DNA from 2 places in the Nicoliella sp. ESL1149 genome. Region 1 is predicted to be linked to the other one. Evidence: predicted binding sites of a transcription regulator. Region 1 holds the regulator's gene; the other holds the start of a gene.
What was found. Region 1 encodes HrcA, which represses chaperone genes, less so after heat shock. Its sites were predicted from a motif close to TTAGCACTCNNNNNNNNNGAGTGCTAA; they were not measured.
Positions count from the first base shown of each region.

Region 2: the regulator HrcA is predicted to act here: its motif matches at 6,124-6,150, upstream of groES (co-chaperone GroES).

Region 1 is NZ_JBYLUE010000002.1:216,126-227,733, forward strand. It holds gene dnaJ (molecular chaperone DnaJ) at 1-110, opposite strand, end outside; gene dnaK (molecular chaperone DnaK) at 223-2,085, opposite strand; gene grpE (nucleotide exchange factor GrpE) at 2,114-2,680, opposite strand; gene hrcA (heat-inducible transcriptional repressor HrcA) at 2,695-3,738, opposite strand; gene ribF (riboflavin biosynthesis protein RibF) at 3,827-4,765, opposite strand; gene truB (tRNA pseudouridine(55) synthase TruB) at 4,775-5,680, opposite strand; gene rbfA (30S ribosome-binding factor RbfA) at 5,748-6,104, opposite strand; gene infB (translation initiation factor IF-2) at 6,122-8,515, opposite strand; gene AC3B6G_RS01105 (L7Ae/L30e/S12e/Gadd45 family ribosomal protein) at 8,533-8,841, opposite strand; gene rnpM (RNase P modulator RnpM) at 8,831-9,130, opposite strand; gene nusA (transcription termination factor NusA) at 9,154-10,251, opposite strand; gene rimP (ribosome maturation factor RimP) at 10,268-10,741, opposite strand; gene AC3B6G_RS01125 (PolC-type DNA polymerase III) at 10,851-11,608, opposite strand, start outside.
Region 2 is NZ_JBYLUE010000002.1:1,006,101-1,017,708, reverse strand. It holds gene AC3B6G_RS04925 (ATP-dependent helicase ComFA) at 1-327, opposite strand, end outside; gene AC3B6G_RS04920 (YigZ family protein) at 377-1,039, shown strand; gene AC3B6G_RS04915 (glycosyltransferase family 4 protein) at 1,071-2,165, opposite strand; gene AC3B6G_RS04910 (APC family permease) at 2,184-4,019, opposite strand; gene groL (chaperonin GroEL) at 4,150-5,772, opposite strand; gene groES (co-chaperone GroES) at 5,814-6,098, opposite strand; gene AC3B6G_RS04895 (glycoside hydrolase family 32 protein) at 6,226-9,171, opposite strand; gene AC3B6G_RS04890 (redox-sensing transcriptional repressor Rex) at 9,362-9,997, opposite strand; gene AC3B6G_RS04885 (ABC transporter ATP-binding protein) at 10,158-11,608, shown strand, end outside.

The sequences.
Region 1 (11,608 bases):
TTAACATCAGGATGATACTTGGCTGCTAAACGACGATAAGCATGCTTAATATCACTATCACTGGCGTTTCGATCGACACCTAGGACTTTATAATAATCTTCTTGAGCCATAAATTAACCCCCTAATAAAAATGATTATAACATACTAAATTAACATAAAAAGCCAAAGTCTAACAACAGCAGACCTTGACTTTTTATACTGTGCCAAATAATCACTATTTAATTATTTGTCGTTTTTCTTATCGTCATTAACGTCGTGGAAATCACCATTAACAGTGTTGTCGTCATCCTTCTTATCGGAAGCATCACCATTAGCTTGTCCTTGTGCGCCTTGACCTGGTTGACCTTGTTGTTGTTGATATAATTTAACTGCTAATTCTTGAACTTTCTTGTTAAGATCATCCTTCTTAGCCTTCATATCATCAAGATTACCAGACTTCTTAGCTTCCTTTAATGCATCTTCTGCATCTTTAGCAGCCTTGATTTCATCATCTGAAACTTTACCTTCAACTTCTTTCAAAGTCTTATCAGTTTGGAAAATAGCTTGGTCAACTTCATTCTTCAAGTCAACTTCTTCTTTACGCTTGTTATCAGCATCGGCATTTTCCTTAGCTTCATTCATCATCTTATTGATTTCATCGTCAGAAAGACCATTGGAATCCTTAATAGTAATCTTTTGTTCCTTACCAGTACCCTTATCCTTAGCGGATACGTTAACGATACCGTTCTTATCAATATCGAAAGTAACTTCGATTTGAGGAACACCACGAGGTGCAGGTGGAATATCCGTTAATTGGAATTGACCAAGGGTCTTATTATCAGCAGCCATTGGACGTTCACCTTGTAGAACATGGATATCAACAGCTGGTTGATTATCAGCAGCAGTTGAGAACGTTTGACTCTTAGAAGTAGGAATGGTTGTATTACGATCAATTAACTTAGTGAAGACACCACCCATTGTTTCAATACCAAGGGATAATGGAGTAACATCAAGTAAAACAACATCCTTAACATCACCAGTCAAGACACCACCTTGAACAGCAGCACCTAAAGCAACAGCTTCATCAGGATTGATTGAATGGTTTGGTTCTTTACCAGTCCAGTTCTTAACAGCTTCTTGAACTGCAGGAATCCGAGTAGAACCACCATTTAAGATAACAGTATCAATATCAGATGCAGATAAACCAGCATCCTTTAATGCGTTATCAACAGGTGCCTTAGTCTTATCAACTAAGTCAGATGTTAATTCATTGAACTTAGTCCGAGTTAACTTCATGTTCAAGTGAAGTGGGCCTTGGTCTCCAGATGCAATAAATGGAAGGCTGATTTCAGTTTCAGTAACACCTGATAAATCCTTCTTAGCTTTTTCAGCAGCATCCTTTAGACGTTGTAAAGCCATCTTATCCTTAGATAAGTCAATACCATTTTCCTTCTTGAAACCATCTACTAACCAGTCCATGATTCTCTTATCGAAGTCATCCCCACCTAAATGGGTATCACCATTAGTAGAAAGTACTTGGAATACTCCATCACCTAATTCAAGGATAGAAACATCAAAAGTACCACCACCAAGGTCATAAACAAGAATCTTTTGATCCTTATCTTTTTTATTTAAACCATAAGCTAATGCAGCTGCAGTAGGTTCATTAATAATTCTCTTAACGTCTAATCCAGCAATTTTACCAGCATCTTTAGTTGCTTGACGTTGGGCATCATTAAAGTAAGCAGGAACAGTAATAACTGCTTTATCAACAGTATCACCAATGTAAGCTTCAGCATACTTCTTGATGTATTGTAAAATCATTGCTGAAATTTGTTGAGGAGTGTATTTCTTACCATCAACATCAACACGATAATTGTTATCACCCATGTGACTCTTGATTGAAACAACCGTGTTTGGGTTAGTGATCATTTGACGTTTTGCAACTTCACCAACTTGGACTTCACCGTCTTTAAATGCAACAACTGATGGTGTAGTTCTTGAACCTTCTGGATTAGGAATAATCTTTGGTTCGTTACCTTCAAGAACTCCAACGGCGGAGTTCGTAGTACCTAAATCAATACCAATAATTTTATTACTTGCCATTATAAAATCCCTCGTTTCTTAAATTTATTTATTGAGCAACGATTACCATTGCTGGACGTAAAACACGTCCTGACAATGTATAACCGTTCTGTAAGACTTCAACAACTGTATCAGCAGGATGTTCATCATCTGATGGTACAGTTTGAACAGCCTGGTATAATGTTGGATCAAACTTTTGTCCCTTTGGTTTCATTTCTTCAACTTTGTTTTCCACCAAAGCTTTATCAAGATGTTTTGTAACCATCTCAACTCCAGACTTAAGTTTTTTACCAGCCTCATCGTTAACTTCAACTGCTAAAGCCCGTTTTAAGTTATCAACAACTGGAATAATACTAGTTGCTAACTTTTGTCCATCATACTTCAACAAGTTCGCTTGATCTTGTTGTGCATGTCGTTGAACATTCTTAACTTCAGCTTCAGCTCGCAAGTAACTGTCTTCCATTTTGTCTAGTTTAGCTTTCAAATCAGCAATTTCTTGCTTTAAAGCTTTATCACTAGATTTATCAGATTTAACTTGCTTCTTTGAGGTTTCCTTAGCTTCATCAGATTTAGTATGAACATCTTTTTGTTCAGAATGCTTTTTCTTATCTGCCAAGTCAATTCCTCCTTTTATTTATTTTCATCGTAATAACCGAGTAGCTTATCAGCCAACTCCTTACGAAATGCCCCAACCAAACCAATAATTCTAGAATACGGCATTCGTGTTGGACCTAATACAGCGATTACGCCACGACCATGTGCACCAACATCATAAGAACCAGTAATTAAACTATAATTCTTCAGTAGCTTATTATTAGACTCACTACCAATTTTAACGGATATTGGTTGATCTGAATTACCAATAAAATCCCTAACATCATTGCTATCTTTAAGGAATGAATATAAAGGCTTAAGATAACTCACATCATCATGTTTAACAAAGTCCAATAAATTGTACTCACCACTGACATATAAATTATCATTAAAAGATTGAGCTAATACTTCATCAAACGTTTTAATAAAACCAGCAGGAGTATGTAAGTATTTCTGAATTTCGGATGTGATTTCTGACTTCAAAATCTTCATTACATCTGAAATCGATTTTCCAACCAATTTATCATTGATCAATTTTGTAACGGCTTCTAATTGCTCACCCGTAACAGTTTTATCAACTTGAAATGTTTGGTTTTCCACATCTCCATCATCAGTAATAATAATTGCAATTACGCGATGATTACCAAGTGGAACTAATCTAAAACCAGATAACTTACGTTCACCAATTTGTTCCGGCTTAAAAGTAATTGTTGTATAATCAGTCAACTGAGAAAGAATATTTGCAGACTCTTTAACAATTTCATCAATATGATCAAAATGAACATCAAATGATTTATGAATCAACGATAAATCCTGTGGAGTTACCGTTAAATCATGTTTAAGATGATCCACATAGTATCGATATCCCTTGATTGAAGGTACCCGACCAGAAGATAAATGAGTTTTTGTAATCAAACCTTGTTTTTCTAAATATGCCATCTCATTCCTGATAGTCGCAGAACTAACATGAATTGGTAGTTGACTAGTCAACACTTTAGAGCCGACTGGCTGACCAGAGGTCGTATAACCTTGAATAATCGCTTTTAAAATAATCGCTTGACGATCGGTCAACATAATCAATCACCCCTTTTTTAGCACTCATAATGGTCAAGTGCTAAGGCACATATATAATATACCAAAATTCCCATTTAAAAGTCAAAGAAAAGACTCATTTTAAATTAAAATATTTTCTAGTCTCATTTTCATCTATTTTAAGTTGTTTGATCAATGGCTTAACACCAGTATATTTTACTTCTCCACGTAACCATTTCAACCACTTAACATTTACAACTTCACCATAAATATTTTGATTAAAATCTAATAAGTTGATTTCAATCGTTACTGGATTATTATTTCCAAACGTTATGTTGCGACCGATTTGAGCCATCCCAGGATACCAATTTTCTCCGATTTGCATCGAAACGATGTATACCCCTTCTTTTGGTAACCATTGATATGCACTTGTTTCAACGTTAGCAGTTGGAAAACCAAGTTCTCTCCCGCGTGCTAATCCATGAACAATCGTCCCTTTGATTTCAAAAGATCGAGTAAGTAATTCATTTACATTTTCTACTTTACCTTCATCTAATAACTTACGAATTAAAGTTGAACTAATTTTTTGATTGTTGATTTTAATTTCCGGAACAGTAACTACATCAATCTGACCATGTGTATATTCATTCAAACGAACCATCGTTGCTAGTTTACCTGATCCATAAGTATGGTCAAATCCTGCTACTACCGTGTCAGCTTTTAATTGAATTAAATAGTTATCAACAAATTCTTGAGGTGTTTGTTCTTGAAACATTCCTGTATAACTAACTTGATAAACGATATCAACACCTAATTCTTCAAATAGTTCCATCTTTTTTTCATTCAAAGTTAAATATCGACGGTCTTGGATATTTAATTGTTTATATACTAATTGAGGATGATGATCATAAGTTAAAACAGATAATGGGAGCTGCTTTTCTTTTGAGATCTTAGCTGCAGATTTAATAACATTTTGGTGTCCTAAATGAACACCATCAAAAAATCCCATTGCCATCACTGATTTTACTGACGGTTGATAATTATTAATTGGATGTCTTAATTTAACAATTTTCATCATAATTCCTCACTTATTACTAAACATTTTTAATGGTCGGTATTGTTCATTCTTGATTTGATATAACGCCTTTGCTTGTCTATCATACTTTAACACAACTTGACTGGGTTGTTGAGCGACTTTATTCAAATTTAAGAAACCACCGTTTTGAACTATTTTCCATTCTTTTTCTGATAAATTATGAACAGGATAATCAACAAGGGCATGGTCAATCGGATATATAAACTTATTTAAATCATTATTTTTAGCAGCCTCTTTTAGCTGCTCTAAAGTACAAGTTTGATCTAACGTAAAATGACCACTTTCAATTCTAGTTAAACTAGTCATCGTCGCTGGAACTTCTAATAACTGACCTAACATTATTGCTAAAGTTCTAACGTATGTGCCTTTTCCACAACTCACTTCAAATAAGAATTTTTGTGTTTTCTGTTTAGAATTATATTCACTTTTAGAAGTCATTTTAAATTCATTAACTTTAACATAGCGGACGGGACGTTCCACTTTTTCACCAGCTCTTGCATATTCATAAAGCCTTCTTCCATTAACTTTAACTGCTGAATACATGGGCGGAATTTGTTTTAACTTGGGTGATTCGAGTTGATGCATTTTATCCTGAATCTCTGAATCAAGGAATGGTTCTTTAATTTCTTGTTTATCCACAACCTCGCCATCCAGGTCTTCAGTAGTTGTGGAAAAACCGAATGTAATTTCTCCTCGGTACTTTTTTCCAGACATCATTAAAAAGTCAACCACCTTCGTCCCACTACCTAAACATATTGGTAAGACACCGTCTACGTTCGGGTCTAATGTCCCACTGTGCCCCACTTTTTTCATGTGAACAATTTTTCTGATTTTACTTACACAATCAAAACTTGTCATTCCACGATCTTTATTTAACGGAATAATTCCATCCATAATTTCACCTCATTATAAAAAAAAGACGAAATTGCTTTCGTCTCCATTTTTAAATATTAATAATATTTTAACGATCTTCACGTTCCAACTTATTGATCAAACTATCAATCTTACTTCCATATTGAATTGATGGATCTAATTTAAACTGAATCGTTGGAACCTTGTAAATATGTCTTAAACGTGAACCTAACTCACTTCGAATTAAACCAGTTGCATGATCTAATCCAGATTGAGTCCGTTTTTCATCCTTTTCCTGATCGGATAAAATGCTGTAGTAAATCGTGGCTTGTTGTAAATCACCAGTTACTTCAACACCTGTAATGGTTACTCCTTGGACGCGAGGATCACGAATGCGCTTTAATAAGACATCGTTAACTTCTCTTTGAATTTCTTGTTGTAATCTTCCAACTCGATATTGAGCCATAATTAAACGCTCCTTTTTTAATCTCTAGGAACTTCTTTCATAACATAAGCTTCAATGACGTCGCCTTGCTTAATGTCATTGTAGTCTTCGATAGTTAAACCACATTCAAATCCTTGCTTAACTTCTTTAGCATCGTCCTTGAAACGCTTCAAACTACCTAATTCACCATTGTAAACAACAACTCCATCACGGATCAAGCGAACTTTACTATCACGGTTAACAACACCAGTAGTGACCATTCCACCAGCAATCGTTCCAACTTTAGAAGCTTTGTAAATTTGACGAACTTCAATTTCACCAGTAACTTCTTCTTTGTACTTAGGTGCAAGCATCCCTTTCATAGCAGATTCTACTTCATCAATTGCATCATAAATAACCTGGTGTAAACGAATATCAACTTTATCACTTTCAGCTTGTGATTTAGCTTGTGGTGTTGGACGAACATTGAAACCAATGATAATCGCATTACTTGCTTCAGCTAAAGCAACATCACTTTCGTTAATTGCTCCAACTCCAGTATGAATAATGTTAACGTTAACCCCTTCAACATCAATTTTTTCTAGACTTGATGAAAGAGCTTCAACAGATCCTTGAACATCAGCCTTGATAATGATATCAACTTGCTTGTTTTCTTGATCCTTTAAAGAATCGAACAAGTTATCCAATGTAACACGATTAGTTTTCCGACGATCTTGAACTTGGGCTTCCTCAGCTCTTTCTTCACCAGCAGCTCGAGCAGTTTTTTCATCTTTGAAGACTACGAACCGATCTCCTGCTTCAGGAACATCACTTAACCCAGTAATTTCAACAGGTTCAGAAGGTTTAGCATTATCAACAGGTTTATGATTTTCATTGGTCATTGTTCTTACTCGACCAAAAGTATCACCAACAACAATTGGATCTCCAACATGAAGTGTTCCTTGTTGAACTAGTAATGCAGCAACAGGTCCTAATCCTTTGTCCAAACGTGCTTCAATAACAGAACCTGCAGCACGTTGATCAGGGTTGGCCTTTAATTCCATTACTTCTGCTTGAAGAAGAATCATGTCTAATAATTCTTCAACATTTGTTCCTTTCTTAGCAGAAATCTTAACAAAAATCGTATCTCCACCCCAATCTTCAGGAATTAAACCGTAACGGTTCAATTCTTCGATTGTATGTTCTGGATTAGCGTCTGGCTTATCAATTTTGTTAACAGCAACAATAATCGGGGTCTTAGCAGCTTTCGCATGATTAATTGCTTCAACGGTTTGAGGTTTAACACCATCATCAGCTGCAACAACTAAGACCGTGATATCGGTAATATCAGCACCACGAGCCCGCATTGCAGTAAATGCAGCATGTCCTGGAGTATCTAAGAACGTAATACTCTTACCATCATGTTTAACTTGGTAGGCACCAATTGCCTGAGTGATTCCACCTGCTTCACCAGCAGTAATATTGGAATGACGAAGATAATCAAGTAACGTCGTTTTACCATGGTCAACGTGTCCCATAATAGTAACAACTGGAGCTCTTGTCACTTCATGTGCTTTGTTGTTTTCAGCTTCTTCAAAGAACTTATCGATATCTGAAACATTAACAACTTGTTTTTCTTTTGCATCAATTCCATAATCGGCAGCTAATAATTCGATCGTATCTTTATCAAGTGATTGATTTTGATTTACCATAATGCCTAGTAAGAATAACTTTTTAACAATTTCAGCTGGTTCGCGATGCAATGCTTTTCCAATTTCTTGGGCATTCATTCCATCGGTATAAACTAGCGTATTAGGCAATGGACGATTCTTCCGTTTTGGAGCATCCTTATGCTTATGCATTTGTCTAATTCTTTGATTCTTCGTATAGAAGGTGCTGTTGTTATTTCGGCGACCCTTCTTTTTGTTATTTCGACGACTGAAACGATTATTTCCAAAATTATTAGGACGACTATTGCGGCCGCTTGTATTGTTATTCCGATTGTTCGAATTATTATTATTATTGTTGTTATTACTACGATTATTATTATTTTGAGTAGTATTATGATTTTGATGGTTATTGCCATTTGAATGGCTATTATGATTATTTGAAGTTACTTTTTTATGATTGTTGTTATCATTTGAGCGTGGTTTCCCATTACTTTTATTCATTTGTTGTTTACCATTATTGTTTGATTGATGATTTTGATTAGCATGTGTTCCGTTACTATGTTTCTGATGATTAGAATTTGTTGATTGAGGTTTAGCAGAACTTTTTTTAACTGATGTTTTCCCCTTATTAAATGAAGCTTTTATTTTGCTTTCTTCTCCTGCATCTACAGTTGACATGTGATTATGTTTAACTTTTAAGCCTAATTCATTGGCTCGACTAATTAAACTTTTACTAGTAACGTTTAGTTCTCTCGCTAATTCGTAAATTCTTTTCTTACCCATGTAATCACTATCCTTTTCTAGCTATCTTGGGTCAACTCAACGAACTTTTTTGAGAATCCAGCATCTGTAATCCCTATCATCGTTCGACTTAAACCAATAGACTCACTAATTTGGTCCTTAGTAAATCTTTTACAAATTGGAATTTGATAGGAATTAGCCTTGTCGGTAAATTTCTTATAACTAGCGCTACCTGTATCTTTAGCAATTACTAAAAATGTAATTTGATTGTTCTTAATCCCATTTAAAAGATTATTTTCACCGCTAATTATCTTACCAGCTCGTTTTGCAAGCCCTAATAAGCTTAAAATTTGTTTGTTATTTTTCATTATTAAATAATTGTTTTCTGGCTTGTTCATGATCAGTATAATTAATCAATTCATCATAAAATTGATCATCTAATTTAATTCCAAATGCTTTTTCAAAAGTATGTTGTTGTTTTGCTTGTTTAGCAATTTCAACATCCATCATAATGTAAGCACCTCGACCAGATTTTTTACCAGTTTTATCAATTGATACATTATTTTCTTTATCTTTTACGACCCGAATTAATTCTTTTTTGGGGGCCATTTTTCCAGTTACAATGTCTTTACGCATTGGGACTTTTCTTGTCTTCATGAATAAAGCCTCCTAACTATTAATTAATCCTCATTATCATCGTTGTCAGAATCATCATTATCTTTGGCAGCTGAATAATTTACTTGATCAGCTTCTGATTCTGGCTTAATATCAATCTTAAAATTAGTTAATTTAGCAGCTAAACGAGCATTTTGACCACGTTTACCAATTGCTAATGACAATTGATAATCTGGCACGATGACAGTGCATGCTTGATCATTATTTGGATCAAAAATGACATCTTCCACTTCAGCTGGATTCAATGCATTTGCAATGTATTTAGCCTTATCATCTGTCCATTGAACAATATCCATGTTCTCACCATCCAGCTCGTTAACAATTCTTTGAACCCGTTGTCCCTTAGGACCAACTGTCGTCCCAACAGGATCAACATCTGGATTATTTGAGCGAACAGCAATCTTAGCTCTATCGCCAGCTTCTCTGGCAATCGAAACAATTTCAACAGTTCCATCATAAATTTCTGGAACTTCTTGTTCAAATAATCGTTTCAATAATCCAGGAGCGGTTCGACTAACAAATACTTGAGGCCCTTTGGAAGCATTTTCGACTTTCGTTACATAAACTTGAATTTTATCTTGCGGATTGTATTCTTCACTATCCATTCTATTGCCACGAGGCATAACAGCTTCAACTTTCCCCAAATTAATGTAAACGAATTTACTGTCTTCACGTTCCACAATTCCAGTAATTAATTCATCTTGATATTTGCTGTATTCATCAAAAATCATTTGCCGTTCAGCTTCTCGAACCCGTTGCATAATGACTTGCTTTGCAGTTTGAGCAGCAATTCGACCAAAGTTCTTGGGTGTAACTTCAATTTTGATATCATCGCCAACTTCATATCCATGACTGATATTCATAGCATCTTTAATATCATATTCTTGTTGTGGATTTGTAACGTCATCCACAATTTTCTTAACAGAATAGACATGAATATCACCCTTTTTAGCATCAAAGTTAACCTCAACATTTTGAGCTTGACCATAATTTCTTTTATAAGCAGATACTAAAGCTGCTTCAAGAGCATCGATTAAATCTTCTTTTTTGATTCCTTTATCTTTTTCAATGGCATTCAAAGCGCCAACTAATTCTTTACTCATGGTGATTCTCCTTCAATTAAAACTTAATTGCTAATCGAGCCTTAGCAATTGCTTTTTTCGGAACGACAATTTTTCTCATGACACTCATATCATTATATTCAATTGTTAATTCATTGCCGTCATAATTCAATAATGTTCCCTCATAAATTTTGTTTCCCTTCATTGGGGCATATAAAGAAACGTGAACATATTTATCAACTGCTGATTTAAAATCTTGGTCCTTCTTTAAAGGCCGTTCAGCTCCTGGAGATGATACCTCTAAATAATACGCTTGCGGAATTGGATCTGGGTCAGCAGCATCTAACTTTTCACCCAATTCATCACTAATTAATGCACAATCATCAACAGTGATTCCAGAAGGTTTGTCAATATATACTCGTAAATACCAACTACCGCCTTCGGAAACAAACTCTAAATCATATAAATCAAAATGATGTTCTAATAAAATAGGGTCTAACAATTCACCTACAGTATCTAAAACCTTGCTCAAAGAAAGTCCATCCTCCTTTACCAATAAAAAGAGTGAGCATCTCTGCTCACTCCCTACTCGAGTTATTTAACGTACCTTAACTATAGCATAATTAAGGAGTTAAAACAAATTATAGACTATCGAACAGACTAAGTTGGTTCTCATCTGGTAAACCAGACAAAACTCCATTATCAGTCATAAATTCAATAATTGTTTTTGAAACTTTACCACGATTAGATAAATCCTCTTTCGATAAGAATGGTTTATCGGCTCTAGCAGCTACGATCTGTTTAGCAACATTTAAGCCTAATCCGGGGACCGAATTAAAAGGAGCAATTAAAGTATCACCATCAATCAACCATTCTTCAGCATCAGATTTATCTAAATCGACCATTTTAAACTTAAAACCTCGTTGAATCATTTCATTTGATAATTCTAACACGGTTAAAAGATTCTTATCTTTAGCTGAAGAACTATCCGATTGTTTAAGCGTATCCATTGCAGCTTTAACTGCTTCACTCCCCTTACACATTGCAACGATATCAAAATCATCCGCTCTAATCGAGAAGTAAGCTGAATAGTATACCAATGGAAAATAGACCTTGAAATAGGCTACCCGTAATGCCATCAAAACATAAGCGGCAGCATGAGCTCGAGGAAACATATATTTGATCTTCAAGCAGGAGTCAATATACCATTGTGGAATATCAACATCATGCATTTTCTTCTGCCATTCTTCAGGAATTCCCCGACCGTGACGAACTGATTCCATAATTTGGAAAGATGTTTCAGAATCGAGTCCCCAGTTAATCAAATCGGTCATAATGTTATCACGACATCCAATCACGTTCGCAATCGTTGCTGTCTTATTTTGAATCAACTCTTCAG
Region 2 (11,608 bases), 790 kb from region 1:
AGAACATTGTTCTTGAGATGTTGTTAGTTGCCCATCCCATGTTAAAGGGTTATCATTAATAGGAAAATGATTCGGTTCATTAATTGAACACAAAGAATGGAGCGTACTCATTCGCCCTAAATTAATACATTGGGGACAATAAAAATGGTTATTTGGCAATTGAGCGATTTGCTTATCAGTCTTTTGACCACAACGCTGGCAAATAATTTGATTTCCAGCCATCGATATGGCTGAACGTTTGTTTATTTTAGGATGATTTAATAATCCACTGTCAATGTCAATCGTCCTTATTTGACGACCATACAAACACTCAATCTCATTTATCATTTTAAAATCCTCCCTCAATCATAAAATACGAAAAAAGGAGTTGTTTCTTGTGGAACAAGATTATCTAACAATCAAAAATGGTGGTTCCAATGAAATCGATATCAAGAAATCTCGTTTTATTGGTACAATCGCCAGGGTCAATTCAGATGATGAAGCTCAAGCCTTTATCAATAAAATTAAAACGATTCACGCTAAAGCAACCCATAATTGTTTTGCATACATGGTTGGCCAAGACGATCATATTCAAAGAAAAAGTGATAACGGAGAACCATCAGGAACTGCTGGATTACCAATTCTTGATGCAATCAAATTGCAAAAACTACACAACGTTGCAATTGTTGTTACCAGATATTTTGGTGGAATTAAATTAGGTGCTGGTGGATTGATCAGAGCTTACAGTAATGCTTCAACAGAAGCAATTAATAAGGTCGGCATCGTAAAAAGAGTCCTTCAAACCCAATTAGCCATTAAAATTGATTATTCATTAGCCGAACAACTAAAATATTTTTTAGATCAAAACAATTACACGATTACTAATACAGAATATACTAGTGATGTAACAATATCTGTATCAATTGATACTCCTCAAGTTGAAACATTTAAAAGTCAAATCATCAATCTCTTGAACGATCGGCTTAAGATTAGTGACAATGGTCAACAATACGTGGAAGTTGATTATCAACCACATCCTGAAAATAATGAAAATAAATAAAGAGTGTTGAATTTTTATTCAACACTCTTTTTTAATGATTACTTTTACTAGTATTATTTTTTACAATCTTTCCAATCCAATTCAACAACGGTCGTCGATTTGTCCCAACTAATCCAATCGACTCAACAAATAATTCTAAGCCGAATAAAGTGGCAATCGTTAATAAAATTGCCCCCCAAAAGTTAGATACTGGATATAGCAACGAAATAAAGGAAAAGATAATTGCAATTCCGTAAATAACCAATACGGATTGACGATGTGTTAATCCAATTTCCATTAAACGGTGATGCAAATGATGTTTATCAGCATGCGAAATTGGTTGCCGATTTAATAACCTTCTTAAAATTGCGTATACCGTATCAGTAATTGGCACCCCTAAAATAATCACTGGAATGATAACAGTAATGAACGTCGCATTTTTTAACCCGTTCAAGGAAAAGACAGATATCATAAATCCAATAAACAACGAACCGGTATCCCCTAAATAAATCCGGGCTGGAAAAAAGTTGTATGGCAAAAAGCCAAGACAAGCTGCTACCAATGAAAAAATCATAATCGACACGTAAGTATTTCCAACGTTCAAAAAGAAAATTCCGGTAATTCCCATTGTTGTTAACGCAATAATAGCAACTCCAGTTGCTAGACCATCAAGCCCATCAATCAAATTAACCGCATTTGTAATCGATATAATCCAAATAATAGTGATTGGTAAACTAAACCATCCTAAACCAAAATTACCAATAAATGGAAACGAAACCGTTGTCATTTGAATTTGGCCTAAAAAGAAAACCGCAACTGCTGCTAAAACAATTCCAGCCATTTTCTGCCGGGGTTTTAAAACATAAACATCATCAATCATTCCAGTAGCAACAATAATAACTTCACCAGCAAAAATCCCCCATAAGGAACGCGTTGGTATTTGATTATGCATCAAAAACATTGTTGCAAAAGTATACGCCACAAAAATACCCAAGCCCCCAATCGTTGGCATCGGGATTTTATTCATCCGACGTTTATTGGGATCATCTTCAGCCCCAATTTTAAAAGCTAAGCGTCTAACAAATGGTGTTAGAATTGCTGAAAGGATCATTGTTGCAAATAAACAAACAATAATTTTTAATCTCAAAGTAACATTTTCCTTCCATTATTTTTTTAAATGATAATTAAATGTTGAAACAACTATATTTTGACGTGTATTTAATGCTCTTCTTAACCGTAAAGCACTTTGATTATGCAGAATCTGTTGCCACGAATGACGAGGTACAAATTGAGGAACAAGAACTGTCGTTGTACTATCATGACGTTCAGCTCTTTCTGCAATTACATCACAGAATCTAATTGTTGGTTGAATAATTGAACGATAAGAAGAATGAATATCAACAAATCTAACATCTGGGAACATCTCTTTAAATTGCTTAGCAATCAAGGCTTCTTTTTCTTTATTATCATCAAAAGAAACATGCATCGCAATTACATAATCACCAATCGAATTAGCGTATTCGATTGCCTCCTCAGTAACCTTAGTCACATTACTAATCAAAACAATTACATTTGCTCCCTTGTTGATTGAAACATTTAAATCTGATTGTTTACCAACCAATAATTGATTATCTAAGTCCTCATAATGATCTTTAATTGCATCAAACGTCTTAACCAAAACTGGTAACATAATTAAGTACGGTAAAATACTAAAGAAATGAAAAATTAACAATGATAGAACTAATATAAGTGAAATCATCGCTCCTACAATATTAATAATTACTTTAATGACCCACCAGCTACCACGATTATGATACCAATGAATTACCATTCCGGATTGTGCTAACGTGAATGGGATAAATACCCCAATTGCATACAATGGAACTAGCCAATTCAAATTTCCTTTAAAGATAACAATTAAAATGATTGCTCCAATTGATAATGAAATGATTCCATTTGAATAAACCAATCGATCCCCACGACTACGATAAGCATGAGGAAGAATCCCTCTTTTAGCCATATTATAAGCTAAAATTGGAAAAGCTGAAAATCCAGTGTTGGCAGCTACAAACATCATTAACAATGTCACTGTTTGGAAAAGATAATAAAATAATCCTTGGCCAAATAATAATCCCACAATCTGGGATAGGACGGTTCTTTGTTGATTTGGGATGATCCCCATTCGATAACTTAAAAATGTCACCCCAGCAAAAAAGATTCCTAAAATGATCGCCATTATTATCAATACTTGACGAGCTAACTTAACTCTTGGTTTTTTAAAATTAGGAATCGAATTACTAGTTGCTTCAATTCCAGTTAAGGAAGCTGAACCCGAAGAAAAAGCTCTTAAAAACATGACTAAAGACATCCCTTTAACTGCACCATGGATAGAAGCAGGATGATAATTTGCAAATTGTCCTGTCAATAATTGATACATTCCCCCAGCCAACATAACGATAACTAGTAAGATGAATAAATATACAGGAATGATTAAGACACTTGATGAGGCACGCATTCCTCTTAAATTCATTACCATTGTTATAATCACAATCAAACTTGCTAGTAACACCTGATGTTTAGATAATATTGGAAACGCTGATGTTATTGCTAATGTTCCCGACACTGTAGATACTGCAACCGTTAACATGTAATCGATTAATAGTGATCCACCAGCAATTAACCCCGTTTTATAGCCCCAATTATCACTAGCAACTAAATATGCTCCACCTCCAGATGGATACACCTTAATAATCTGAAGATAGGTTATGGTTAGAACAAATAATAAAAACAACACAATTGCAGCAATCCATAGTTGATACACCAATGCAGCTGCTGATAATGTTAAAAGAATCGTTGTAATTTGCTCAGTTCCATAGGCGATCGATGATAATGCGTCCGAGGATAGAAACGCTAGTCCTTGAAAGAAGTTCAAAGACTGTTTATGCTCATCGGTCGTCTTAAGTGGCTTCCCGATTATTAATCGTTTAAGATAATGCCACATGTTGGACCCTCGCTTTCATTATGTATTTTATTAATTCATTTTACTACAAATATTAAAAAAAAGCATAAAAATAAAGAGATTGTAAGCAGGGCAACTTACAATCTCTTCATATTTTTAATTAATTCAGCTTTTACATCATTCCGCCCATGCCTGGTTGTGGAGGCATAGGAGTATTGTTATCATCACTTGGTTTATCAGCAACAACAGCTTCAGTGGTTAACAATAATGCTGAAACAGAAGCGGCATTTTGCAAAGCAGAGCGACTAACTTTTGTTGGGTCAATTACACCTGCTTTAACCATATCTTCATATTTATCAACGGCAGCATTATAACCAATTCCACTCTTTTGTTTCTTTAAGTGGTCAACGATAACAGAGCCATCTACACCAGCATTCTTGGCAATTTGACGAACTGGAGCTTCAAGAGCACGAAGAACAATTTTAACACCAGTTGCTTCATCACCCTTAGCTTTAATATCATCAATATTCTTTAAAATGTTAATGTAAGCAGTTCCACCACCAGGAACATAACCTTCTTCAACGGCTGCACGAGTGGCGTTCAAAGCATCTTCAATTCTATATTTCTTTTCTTTAAGTTCGGTTTCAGTTGCAGCTCCAACCCGAATAACAGCAACTCCACCAGCTAACTTAGCAAGACGTTCCTTTAATTTATCACGATCAAAATCAGAAGTGGTCTTTGTAATTTGAGTCTTGATTTCAGAAACTCTTTCTGCAATCTTAGCCTTATCACCAGAACCTTGAACGATGGTAGTCTTGTCTTTCGTAACATTAACCTTGTTCGCTTGACCTAGTTGATCAATTTTAACATCCTTTAAACTCAAGCCTAATTCATCAGTTACAACAGTAGCACCAGTTAAGGTTGCGATGTCTTGTAATTGAGCTTTACGACGGTCACCAAAACCAGGAGCCTTGACAGCCACAACGTTAAATGTTCCTCGCATCTTATTCAATACTAATGTTGGAAGAGCTTCTCCACCAATGTCATCAGCAATAATCAATAATGCACGACCTTGTTCAACTACGGATTGAAGAACAGGTAAGATTTCTTGAATATTATTGATCTTCTTATCAGTTACTAAGATATATGGATTATCTAAGTTAGCTTCCATCTTATCATTATCAGTAACCATATATTGTGACATGTAGCCACGATCAAATTGCATTCCTTCAACAACGTCTAAGGTCGTATCAACACCACGAGAATCTTCAATGGTGATAACTCCATCGTTACCAACCTTATCCATTGCATCGGCAATCAACTTACCTACTTCTTCATTAGCAGCAGAAATTGCTCCAATCTTAGCAATATCTTCTTTTCCATTTACCTTATGTGACATTTTATGAAGAGCATCAACAGCAACCTTTGTTGCTTTTTCAATTCCACGACGAACACCAACTGGATTAGCACCAGCAGTTACATTCTTCATCCCTTCATTAATAATTGCACGAGTTAAAACAGTGGCAGTAGTAGTACCATCACCAGCAATGTCATTAGTCTTAGAAGCAACTTCTGCAACTAATTCAGCACCCATGTTTTCAAAATGATCAGGTAAATGAATCGATTTTGCAATTGTAACCCCATCATTAGTAATGTTAGGACCTGTTGATTCTTCAAGAACGACATTACGTCCCTTTGGTCCTAAAGTTGTTTTTACAGTATCAGCTAATTTATCAACACCACGTAGCATTGCAGCACGGGCGTCTTCAGCAAATTTAATTTCTTTTTCAGCCATATTATTCACCTCATTAAAAAATATTTAATGTTTTAATTTAATTATTCAACGATTGCTACGATATCCTTATCATGTAAAACAAGATACTTTTTGCCATCGTAATCAACGGAAGTTCCAGAATATTTATCAAATAAAACCTTATCACCCTTTGAAACAGCTGGTTCAATTTTATTCCCATTATCTAAAACACGGCCATCACCAACGGCTACAACAGTTCCTGTTTGTGGCTTTTCCTTTGCATTGCTAGCAAGGACAATTCCGCCAACAGTTTCTTCTTGTTCTTTTTCAACTTCAATTAAGACGCGATCGCCTAATGGTTTTAACATTTTAACAATCCCTCCAAATTATTATTTAGCACTCGTTATATTCTAGTGCTAATTTCTATTTTCATAGTATTATTTTTAAGATTTGAATGCAAGTAAAAAGACTCTGAAAAATTCAGAGTCTTTCTAACTAAATAGATAATAATCTATTCGAATTTACTTGTTGCTCTTGATACACATTTTCAACGTACTTTCGATTTAAAGGAATTAAATTATTATTGGCCGTAATTCCATAACAGATTGATCCAGATCGAATCAATCTCTTAATTTTCAAGTATTGATCAGCCCTAACTAAAATATAACTCTTATTATTTAGAATCTTCCTATTTTTCAAATGAACTAAAACTGGTTTTAAAGTTTTAATAATAAAGAAATGGCTATTCTTGATTGGATTTAATTTATTATAATAAACCGCATGCCGAGACGTTTGATGAAACCATTGAGTAACTAATGAGTTAGTTTTATGCTGTTTAGCAACTTGATGTCCATTTTCATTAACATCATCCATAACATTATCTGATGAACTATTCGTTTCTAAATTATCCAAATCTTCTGCTGAATTTTGTTGATCAGAATTTAGAGAATTAGTTTCTTCATTATCTAATTCTGATTCTTTATTTGAAGAATCAGAATAATTTTCATCATCTTGTAAACCATCACTTGTGGTTGCGTTCAATGAATCGCTTGATGAGTTTGTACTTGATAAATCGGCAGCTGAACTTTCGACATCAATAACTGCATTACTATTTGATTTGTTTGTCGGCTTTGAATAATTAGAAGCACTATTCACCACCGGTCTTACTGAACTCAACATTTTTACTGAATGACCATTTTCATTATTAGAAACATCATTAGTTGCAACGTCGGAACTTAATTCAGTATCAGATAATGAACTAATGGCATCCGGATCAACTAAAGTACTTGTCCCATGACTAAAAACTGTATTCATTTTATTATCAGTCCAAACATGCAACGTTTGTTTACCGTTATTGTCCCCATCATTAGCAATTCTCAAGAATGTTGCAGTTTGATGATAGTCAGGAAAATAAACTTCAATACTTTGCCGGTCAGTGAAAACTTGGACATTAAGATGTTGCTTGTTCAATTGACTTCCTAAATCAAACTGACCTGAATACGACTTTTTACTATACTCTTCCTTATCATAGCTGCCAGTTGTTCTATTTACTGTATATGAACCCTTCGCTAAATCTAAATCAAGGTTCATTTGACTATCTCCGTAGTTAAAAACTAGGTGGGCAACATTTGATGTAGCATCACTGTTCAAACTATTAAATGTAAAATCATATTGGGCATTTGGTTGAGTCGTTACCGTTTGATCAAATTTTTGGTTATTAGTCGTACTGATAACTTGATTACTTTCTTGAGGAGTATACATTTTAACAGTTTGAGGAACATATTGACCTTGGTCATTTTTAATCAATTCCATCTTTCGAACATAACTAGCCGTTCCCATTCTCATGGTATTAGTATCGTTTTGACCAGGCAAACTTTGTGGAGAATATCCCCAATTATTGACCCAACCCATCATATAAACTGAGTTTAAATTATCTTGACCAAAATTAGCACCATAAAAGTCAGTTCCTTGGTCTAGTCGAACGGGATGGGCCCCATCTGCAATCTTAAAGAAACCATTTGACTCCATTTGGCCATTGATTGCAAAAGTCCCAGTTGTTTGACCAGTTAAATACTGATTGCCCCCAAAGAACATTTCCCATTGAGTCGTCCCATCACTAGCCCTCATTTGTTTAATGACAGGACATTCAATCATCCCTAAATCTTGACCACCATTTTCAGATTTATTATCTATCCATGTACTTCCTTGATAAGTCCAATCAATTCCATTAGTACTACTGTAGGTACCAACAGATTGTCCCTCAGCAGTATGCATAATTAATTGATTGTTATATACCATCACACTTGGATCTCTAAAGTTACCATTTCCATTATTAGTTGCAGCTTGAGCCATGATTGGTTGCTCTTGAAGGGGAACAAAAGTATTCCCATTATCTACACTATAAGCAGCATATATTTTTTGTTGATTATCTTGATAGCTAGCAAAATAAGCAACAACTGCTGATTTAGGGATTCCAGATACAAGCCCATCTGTATTTTGAATTACCGACCCAGTCGCAACTGATCCCCATGGTACAGTTTGACCATTCTTAGTTTGACCCTGAGGAGCAATTGCTAAGTTATCATCCTGATTCCAATGAATAAAATCAGTCGTAGTCGCTTGCTTCCATCCAGAATTACCATTTTGGGTAGATGCTTCTGGATTATCTAAATAATAGACATGCCAAGTTCCATTACTATCCTTGAACATTGTTTGAATATCATTCATAAAACCTGCTGACTCAGTTAAATGAGTGTTCTGCTTATATGTAGAATCTGTATCAGGACTATCGGTAGCATTAGAATCATTCTGATTATATTGACCATTAATCAATACGCTGTAATCATTTAAATAATTATTATTTGAAGCAATACTTGATTCTGTTATTGATGCACTGGTAGCATTAGACGATGCACTAGATAAACTACTATTATCGTCATTAGATGATGAACTACTTGTTGGAGTATTTTCCAAATTAGCACTACCTTGCGATACATAACTACCGCTAGGAACCGCACTACTTGTTTGAACGGTGTTAACACTATCATTATTAGGGTTAGATGAATCCGAATTAACTTCAGAACTAACTACAACACTTGTACTAGTTTCATTGGCAGTACTTGATGATTCAGTATTGGACTTACTAACCACACTATTATCGATTTGATCTACACTTTGACTAGATTGGTTAGATGAACTTACAACTTCACTAGAAGCAGGTTCACTAGTTTGGGAACTACTTGTGGATGATATTGATGATACCGAATTATTCGCGCTTTGATCTGGATTATCATCAGCATGAACTTTGATCGTATTTGTAAATGCCATTCCAGATACCATTGCCATTAGTGTTGCTGCTCCTACAATAATCCATTGATTTTTGGATCCGTTAAATTTATTTTTTTCATTAACTTGCTGAACATTATATTTATTCAATCGCATAAGTTTAACTTCTCCCCCCTATCTCCTAATCTTCATTTCAATTATTACATTAATTATATCCCATATCACTCATAATAGTTTAATAATTATAATATAATTTTATTTTTTCTTTATAATACGATAATCTGTTCTAAAACATTAGTCTATAAAAAAGAGTTCCTCAAAATAGGAACTCTAATAAAAAGTATAATTAAATTTTAGAATAATTTTCGACAAAATAAATCAGTGTTTGTAATTCATTCGTCAAATCCACATTTTGTACCCGTACATCACTAGGAACGGATAATCGAACCTGGGTAAAATTAAGAATTCCCTTTGCTCCACCAGCAATTGCGTCATCACATACCTTCTGGGCTACACGTGAAGGCACGGTTAAAATCACAATCTTGATTTGTTGGTCAGCTAACTGTTTTTTTAAGTCATTAGGAGAATATACCGGCACATTATCTTGAACGGTATGAATCATTTTTGGTTTCGTATCGAATGCTGCAGCAATTCGAATGTTACTATTACGATGAAAATTAAAATTTAGTAGTGCTCGCCCAAAATTACCAATTCCGACTAACGCAACGTTTGTCAAATGGTCTTGGTTTAAAATCTTTTTAAAGAAAGTTAACAGGCTCTCAACATCATACCCATAACCACGTTTACCCAAGGCACCAAAATAAGAAAAATCACGTCTAATTGTTGCCGAGTCAATTTGAATTGCATCAGCAAATTTTTCTGATGAAATTCGCTCAACAGAAGCATCGTGAAGTAAGCTAAGATAACGATAATAAATTGGTAATCTCTTAGCTGTTGCCCGTGGAATTTTTGTATCAGCCATTGTATCACTTCCTTTTAATTGTTTAAAAGCTGTATTGCTATTCTACCATAAATTTAAACTTTGTGAAATAATTATTAAGTAACCCCGTTAAATCAGTTTTATCTGTTTGTGAAATATGCTAAAATATGGCTAAATAATAACGATTAGAGGATAATATAGGATGATAATTCTTCAAGTAAATAATGTTACAAAAAGATTTGAAGGCGTCGACATTTTTAGTCACGTCAACATGACATTAGATGCACATAGTCGAACTGCTCTAGTAGGTCGAAATGGTGCCGGAAAAACAACTCTCGTTAAAATGATAACCGGACAATCAGAAGTAGATGAGGGAACCATCACTACCCCTAAGGGAATAAGAATTGGTTATCTTGCCCAAAACACTGGTCTGCACTCACAAAAAACAATTTGGGAAGAAATGGAATCTGTGTTTGCAGCCTTGAAAGCAAAAGAATGTCGCATGCATGAATTAGAAACCCAAATGAGTGATCCGAAACTCAATAATGATTCTGAACGTTTGAAACAAATTACACAAACTTATGATCAAGTTCAAGCTGACTTCACCGCTAACAATGGGTATGGATATCAAAATGAAATTCGAGGAGTCTTAGCAGGGTTTGGCTTCAAACCTGATTCTTATAATAAAAATATTAATGAATTATCAGGAGGTCAACAGACCCAATTAGCGCTAGCCAAATTACTTTTGGAAAAACGTGATCTTTTAATTCTTGATGAACCAACCAACCATTTAGATGTTGAAACAATCACTTGGTTAGAAAACTATATTAAGGGCTATTCTGGAGCGCTATTAATTATTTCTCATGACCGTTACTTTATGGATAAGATTGTGGATAATGTTTATGATTTAGCAAATGGAACTTTAACCCACTATCAAGGTGACTACACTAAATTCGTTCAAGAAAAGAAAAAGCAATATCAAATTCAACTTCAAGAATATGAAAAGCAACAAACTAAAATTCAAAAAGAAGAAGATTTTATTAAAAAGAATATCGTAAGAGCATCAACAACAAAACGTGCCCAAGCACGCCGTAAACAACTTGATAAAATGCAACGAATCGATAAGCCACGGAATAATGATAAAGTAGCTCGGGTTAATTTTAAACCAGATAAGCAAAGTGGAAACGTTGTTTTAACTGTAAAGGACTTAGCAATTGGATATCAAAATACAATCCTATCTTCTCCAATCAATATTAATTTAAATCGTAAACAACGATTAGCTGTTATTGGCCCTAATGGGGTTGGTAAATCAACACTTCTAAAAACAATTTTAGGTAAAATCCCCCCTATTCACGGGCAAATTGATTTTGGAACTGGAGTTGAAGTTGGCTATTATGATCAAAAACAAGCTACGCTCCATCCTAATAAAAAGGTCTTAAACGAACTATGGGACGATTATCCTACAACTAACGAGGGCCATATTAGAACTGTTTTAGGAAGTTTCCTTTTTTCAGGTGAAGAAGTTGATAAAATTGTTGCTAATCTCTCTGGAGGCGAAAAAGCCCGCTTAATGTTAGCTAAGTTATCAATGCGCCATGATAACTTCTTAATGTTAGATGAACCAACCAATCATTTAGACATCGAAAGTCGAGA